DNA from 2 places in the Cytobacillus sp. FSL R7-0696 genome. Region 1 is predicted to be linked to the other one. Evidence: a T-box and tRNA genes for the amino acid it is inferred to sense, from the RefSeq annotation. Region 1 holds a T-box; the other holds one or more tRNA genes.

The links. A T-box is a leader RNA that pairs with one kind of tRNA and senses whether it is charged. The one in region 1 lies ahead of tyrS (tyrosine--tRNA ligase), so its partner is inferred to be a tRNA-Tyr.
Region 2: it has a tRNA-Tyr gene. The T-box ahead of tyrS (tyrosine--tRNA ligase) is inferred to sense a tRNA for this amino acid. The anticodon was not compared.

Annotation. Positions count from the first base shown of each region.
Region 1 is NZ_JBBOWA010000001.1:2,902,815-2,906,216, reverse strand. It holds gene MKX29_RS15160 (glycosyltransferase family A protein) at 1-332, shown strand, start outside; gene MKX29_RS15155 (glycosyl-4,4'-diaponeurosporenoate acyltransferase CrtO family protein) at 329-838, shown strand; gene tyrS (tyrosine--tRNA ligase) at 884-2,134, opposite strand; T-box leader at 2,201-2,424, opposite strand; gene MKX29_RS15145 (transglycosylase domain-containing protein) at 2,605-3,402, shown strand, end outside.
Region 2 is NZ_JBBOWA010000001.1:1,493,452-1,496,853, forward strand. It holds gene sigW (RNA polymerase sigma factor SigW) at 1-151, opposite strand, end outside; gene MKX29_RS07830 (aspartyl-phosphate phosphatase Spo0E family protein) at 473-637, shown strand; gene rocF (arginase) at 662-1,558, opposite strand; tRNA gene MKX29_RS07840 (tRNA-Lys) at 1,972-2,044, opposite strand; tRNA gene MKX29_RS07845 (tRNA-Gln) at 2,050-2,124, opposite strand; tRNA gene MKX29_RS07850 (tRNA-Tyr) at 2,204-2,287, opposite strand; tRNA gene MKX29_RS07855 (tRNA-Thr) at 2,306-2,381, opposite strand; tRNA gene MKX29_RS07860 (tRNA-Val) at 2,402-2,477, opposite strand; tRNA gene MKX29_RS07865 (tRNA-Glu) at 2,482-2,556, opposite strand; tRNA gene MKX29_RS07870 (tRNA-Thr) at 2,581-2,653, opposite strand; tRNA gene MKX29_RS07875 (tRNA-Asn) at 2,685-2,759, opposite strand; rRNA gene rrf (5S ribosomal RNA) at 2,779-2,895, opposite strand; rRNA gene MKX29_RS07885 (23S ribosomal RNA) at 3,012-3,402, opposite strand, start outside.

The DNA of each region.
Region 1 (3,402 bases):
CTAAAAGCTTTGCTACAGCTTCAAAGGCTACTCATTCTTTTATTACCATACTCATAAGTTTTTGGATTGCTGGTGCCTTTTCTTCCGTTGCATTCGTCTTATTATCACTATGGCAAAGCAGTCTTAGCTTATTACTTATTTCATTAGGATTTTATCTTCTTTACATCTATCATCTTATATTGCAGTCTCAAAAAATCGGTCGTTTTCATATAGCGAGTATTGTCCTTTATCCATTTTTATTTTGTTTCTTTACACTAACATTTGTATATTCTCTTTATTTAACGCGGATTAAAAAAAGGGTGAACTGGCGTGGTAGAAAGGTAAAAGTATGAATATTTTTCCGATTTTCACCCTTACACCACTCGCTCTTTTAACAGTTAATATTCTTGCATGGGGTTTCATTCACATCAGTTTATCTCTTTTACTAGCTTCTCTACCACTCCGTTGGTTTAAAAATGATTCTCCTCTTTATCAATCAAAAAAATGGGAGAAAAACGGAGAGCTTTGGCAATGGCTGGTGAAGGTAAGACAGTGGAAACATAAAATTCCAGATGGTAAGCATATTATTTCTAAAGGATACGAAAAACAACACTTACAGGGTGTTTCTCTGTCAGACCTTGAAGTTTTCTTATATGAATCTAGAAGAGCAGAGCTCACCCACTGGTTATCCATACCACCCGCCTGTTTATTTTTCATTTGGAACCCCATTTGGGCAGGTTGGGTAATGATTGCCTATGCATTACTATTTAATTTACCTATTATTATCGTACAACGCTATAATCGGCCACGCTTAATACGCTTAATAGCATTAAAAAAATGCAGAAAAACTGTTTACTAAAGATAAGTAGCCTATCTCTAATTTTTAGAAATAGGCTACTTCATTTTAATATTGAATTAATGTATATTTCTTCTTCCCGCGACGAATAACTGTAAATTGACCCTCTATTTTATCTTGCTCACTCAACTGATAATCAACCTGTTGCATACGATCACCGTTAATGTAGATTGCACCGTTCGTTACGTCTTCTCTCGCTTGTCTTTTAGAAGGCGAAATTTTAGCCTCTACGAGCAAGTCAACAATATTGCCCTCTCCAGTATGTTGATAAGAAGGAACATCTTTAAATCCTTCCTTTACTTCCGCAGCGGTTAACTCTTTAATTTGTCCACTGAATAAGGCTTCAGTAATTTTCAACGCTTGGTTCAATGCTGCTTCACCATGTATTTGTCTCGTCATTTCTTCTGCTAATGCCTTTTGGGCTTTACGTAAATGAGGCTCGTCTTGGACAGCTACTTCCAAAGCTTCGATGTCTTCACGTGATAGGAAGGTGAAGTATTTCAAGTATTTAATGACATCTGCATCTGCTGTATTAATCCAGAACTGATAAAACTCATAAGGTGATGTTTTTTCGGCATCTAACCAAATGGCTCCACCTTCTGTTTTTCCAAACTTCGTACCGTCAGCTTTTGTCACAAGCGGAATGGTCATACCGTATGCTTTTGCACCTTCTCCAACCATTTTACGGATAAGCTCAAGCCCAGTTGTAATATTACCCCACTGATCACTGCCGCCAATTTGAATTTTACATTGATGATTTTCATAAAGATGCTTAAAGTCCATCCCTTGTAAAATCGTATAAGTGAATTCCGTAAAAGAAATGCCTGATTCTAATCTTTTAGCTATCGTATCCTTAGCTAACATATAGTTAACCCCAATATGTTTACCGTAATCCCTGAGGAAAGTGACAATATTCATACTCGATGTCCAGTCGTAATTATTGACTAATGTCGCTCCATTATCTCCTTCAAAATCAAAAATACGTTCTAATTGCTGTGATAAAGAAGCAACATTTTCTTGTACTTTCTCAATCGTTTGTAGTGTTCTTTCTTCTGTCGCCTTGGGATCACCAATTAACCCAGTTGCCCCCCCTACTAACACAATCGGACGATGCCCAGCATTTTGAAACCTTCTCAATGTTAAAAAGGGTAATAAATGACCAATATGCATACTATCACCAGTCGGATCCATCCCACAATATAAGGAAATCTTTTCTTTTTCTAAAAGATCCTTCATCCCCTCTTCATCTGTTTGTTGATAAATAATGCCTCTCCACTGTAAATCTTCTAATAAATTCATTCACTTTTCCTCCTTTATTTCATAAAAGATAAATTATTATCCAAAAAAAAATACGCCCCTGCTCATTGCAGGGACGCATTTCTTTGCGCGGTACCACCCAGTTTGAGAACACCCTTATTCTCCACTCTTCACTGATAACGGAAATACCGTTTACTACTACTAGATATATTCATTCGCAGTAAAAGCTCCGGGAGGTATTTCGCACTTCTATTTGTATCGACTCACAGCAAACCGTCGACTTTCTGAAAACAGGGATAGAATGACTACTTATGACCCATCAACGCTAATATTAAATTGAATCGTAATAATGCATTTTTATCATAAAAGAATAACCAATGTCAATATGACGTTTTTTTCAACTTTTTTTTATCATAATAGGAAAAATATGAATTTTGTACTTTATGACGAACCTTGTCATATTACCTGTTAGGTTATGCTATAATGTATTTGATTTTAGGAGGGATGAACGAATGAATGAAACCTTCAGCAAGATAATAGAAAAAGCAAAAGCCGCGTTCGGTTTTTTAACTCATAATAAAACCAAAAAAGGCGCACGTATTACATATCAAGTTATATGGAACTTATTATTAATACTTGCCATTACCGTTATTTTAGGTGGGGCATTTGCAGGTGCCACAGGTATTGGCTATTTTGCTTCTCTTGTTAAAGATGAACCCCTTCGTTCTTATGAAAATATGCAAAAAGATATCTATAATTATGAGGAAACCTCAAAATTATATTTCGCTGGTGATGTATATTTAGGGAATGTAAGAACGGACCTTGAAAGAGAAGAAGTGAAACTAGAAAATGTTTCACCATATTTGAGAGATGCTGTAATTGCCACAGAGGATGAGTACTTTTATGAGCACGAAGGTGTGGTACCAAAAGCTATCCTACGTGCACTGTTTCAAGAAGTAACTAACGCCTCTACTCAATCTGGAGGAAGTACATTAACTCAGCAACTGATAAAAAACCAGATCTTAACAAACGAAGTTTCTTTTGATCGAAAAGCAAAAGAAATCTTACTCGCATTAAGGTTAGAGAATTATTTCGATAAAGAGGAGATTCTTGAAGCTTATTTAAATGTCTCTACTTTTGGCCGCAATGCAGAAGGTAGAAATATCGCTGGCGTTCAGGCTGCTGCCCAAGGTTTATTTGGTGTTGATGCTAAAGATGTGTCTATTCCGCAAGCAGCTTTCATTGCTGGTATGCCTCAGTCACCTTTTGGTTATACACCATTCCAACAAGGTGGTGGCTTGAAGGATGAA
Region 2 (3,402 bases), 1.4 Mb from region 1:
CTTGTGCAATATCTTCAGACTCATGTTGATTACCCAACATTCGATAACAGATATGATATACTCTGTCTTTGTATATTTCTACTATTTCAGCGTAAGCATCTTGATCTCCTTTTAATACTTGTTTAATTCTTTTCTTCACCAACAATTCCATCTATTTACCCCCGCTCTATGCGGCTTATCGATAATCATTTACGAATCGATAGCAAAAAGGTTTCACATATTTTTTATTAGGTTCCTATTCCTCCATAAGTACTTTGGTTATATAAGAGTTATCACATAATATTTTAACAAATTTTAACTAAAGTAGTTTAATTAATTTTCATACTGGGTATAAAGGATTTAAAACCAGTGTGTTGACGAAGGAAAAAAGACCTTCCCTTCAATATTTTTGCTCCAACGAACAAGAGACCATACATTTAAAGATTGTCTACGTGCTGGAATAAAATTTTCAAATGGAAAGGACAATGATCTCATGTATACGGAGGAACTATTAAAAGATATTGAAATCCACAGAGCTAAAATGGTTGAACTTGCTTCTATTTCTTCATTTTCAAACCACCAAGTTCTTAAAGCGAGCATTGAATTGGACAATCTAATTAATAGATACTATACATTAACATTAAAAAAAGAAGCTTGAGTCGATGCTCAAGCTTCTTTCACTTTATAGTAATTTTTCACCGAATAACGAGCCCATTAAGGCCACCGCTGCATCAGCTGTTTTATTTCTTTCATCTAATATTGGATTAACCTCAACAAATTCGGCCGAAGTAATCATTTGAGATTCTGCCAGTATTTCCATAGCAAGGTGGCTCTCTCGATAACTTATCCCCCCCATAACTGGTGTACCCACACCAGGTGCATCAGATGGATCAAGACCATCTAAATCTAGCGAAAGGTGAACACCATCTGTTCGGTCTTGTAAATAACTAATCGTCTCTTCCATTACCTTCGGCATCCCTAAGCGATCAATTTCATGCATCGTAAAGACTTTTATTCCCTTGGCTTTAATTAAATCCCTTTCTCCTTGGTCCAAAGACCTTGCTCCTATAATCACAACATTTTCAGGCTTTAACTTCTTATGGACTCCTCCTACCTCTAATAACAACGGATGCCCATACCCTAGAGCGACTGCTAAGGACATCCCATGAATATTACCGGAAGGCGAAGTTTCTGCTGTATTTAAGTCCCCGTGTGCATCGTACCAAATCACACCTAAGTTATGATAATGCTGTAATAAACCAGCTAATGTACCAATAGCGATACTATGATCCCCTCCTAAAACTAGAGGAAATGCTCCTTTTTTTACTACCCCATCAACTTGATCGGCTAAGATTTTAGTCTTTTCTGCAATTAAGTCCAAGTTTCTTAAACCTGTTTCCTTATCTATTTGTTCAGTCGACCTACCTATTTCAATATCACCTAAATCATCAACTTGGTGATTAAGTTGTTGTAATCTATTTTCAATGCCCGCATATCGAATGGCACTTGGCCCCATGTCTACCCCTCTTCGTAATTGTCCCAAGTCCATCGGCATACCAATAATCGAAATGTTTTTCATTTAGTTGCTCCCCCTACTAAAGAATGAATTCTCTCTCTATTGTAAACGGTTACATTCTGTTGGTTCAACTGTGCAAAATTTTGTATATCTATACAAAAAAAGGGCATTTATTGGGTTAATTACTGTGGTCAGGACCGTACAACACAAACGGAGAATGATATATTTCTTAACACAGCTTGCAATTACAAATCACCGAAAATAGATGCGCTTAGTTAAGTTAGAGAAATGGTACGAAGAAAGGCCATTTGATATCTCATACAAGAAGTATGTATACACTTTTGATGATTTATATGTAATGTGAGTAATTTCGATGGATCGCCGCAAAATTTGGGTTTTTCCTTATGTTTGAACTCATGGAGAAAAATACAAGATAACAAATAAAAATCCTTAAACATAAATGTTTAAGGATTAAGTGAGCCATGAAGGACTCGAACCTTCGACCCTCTGATTAAAAGTCAGATGCTCTACCAACTGAGCTAATGGCTCGAAAATGGCTGGGCTAGCAGGGATCGAACCTGCGAATGACGGAATCAAAATCCGTTGCCTTACCGCTTGGCTATAGCCCATCGTATGTAAAAAAACAAAATAAAAAGGACTAATTATATTATGTCCGCTTTTTGGATTTTCATTCAAATAAAATTGAAATGGTGGAGGGGGGCAGATTCGAACTGCCGAACCCGAAGGAGCGGATTTACAGTCCGCCGCGTTTAGCCACTTCGCTACCCCTCCGACATAAATATATTAAAATGGTGCCGGCCAGAGGACTTGAACCCCCAACCTACTGATTACAAGTCAGTTGCTCTACCAATTGAGCTAGGCCGGCCCATCTATAGTAAATTGAAATGGTGGAGGATGACGGGATCGAACCGCCGACCCTCTGCTTGTAAGGCAGATGCTCTCCCAGCTGAGCTAATCCTCCAAAATGGTGACCCCTACGGGATTCGAACCCGTGTTACCGCCGTGAAAGGGCGGTGTCTTAACCGCTTGACCAAGGGGCCAAAAATATTTAAAGTTCTTACCAGAGCTTCCAACCGGGCTCGAACCGGTGACCTCTTCCTTACCATGGAAGTGCTCTACCTGCTGAGCTATGGAAGCATCAGCTAAATATCTTTGATTTTGTTTAAAATGGCTCCGCAGGTAGGATTCGAACCTACGACCGTTCGGTTAACAGCCGAATGCTCTACCACTGAGCTACTGCGGAATAATATGATAATATGTATGCCCGGCAACGTCCTACTCTCACAAGGGGACAGCCCCTAACTACCATCGGCGCTGAGAAGCTTAACTTCCGTGTTCGGTATGGGAACGGGTGTGACCTTCTCGCTATCGCCACCGGACTTATTAAAGACATTTATTATTATAACGTCTTTTATGAAAATTTCAAGAGAAATTTTAAATCATTCTCTGAAAACTAGGTAATGTTGAAGAAGATATTTATTGAGTAATCGCCTGTTTGGTTAAGTCCTCGATCGATTAGTATTAGTCAGCTGCATGTGTCGCCACACTTCCACCTCTAACCTATCAACCTGATCATCTTTCAGGGATCTTACTAGCTTGCGCTATGGGAAATCTCATCTCGAGGGGGGCTTCATGCTTAGATGCTTTCAGCACTTATCCCTTCCGCACATAGCTACCCAGCGATGCCTTTGGCAAGACAACTGGTACACCAGCGGTGCGTCCATCCCGGTCCTCTCGTACTAAGGACAGCTCCTCTCAAATTTCCTGCGCCCACGACGGATAGGGACCGAACTGTCTCACGACGTTCTGAACCCAGCTCGCGTACCGCTTTAATGGGCGAACAGCCCAACCCTTGGGACCGACTACAGCCCCAGGATGCGATGAGC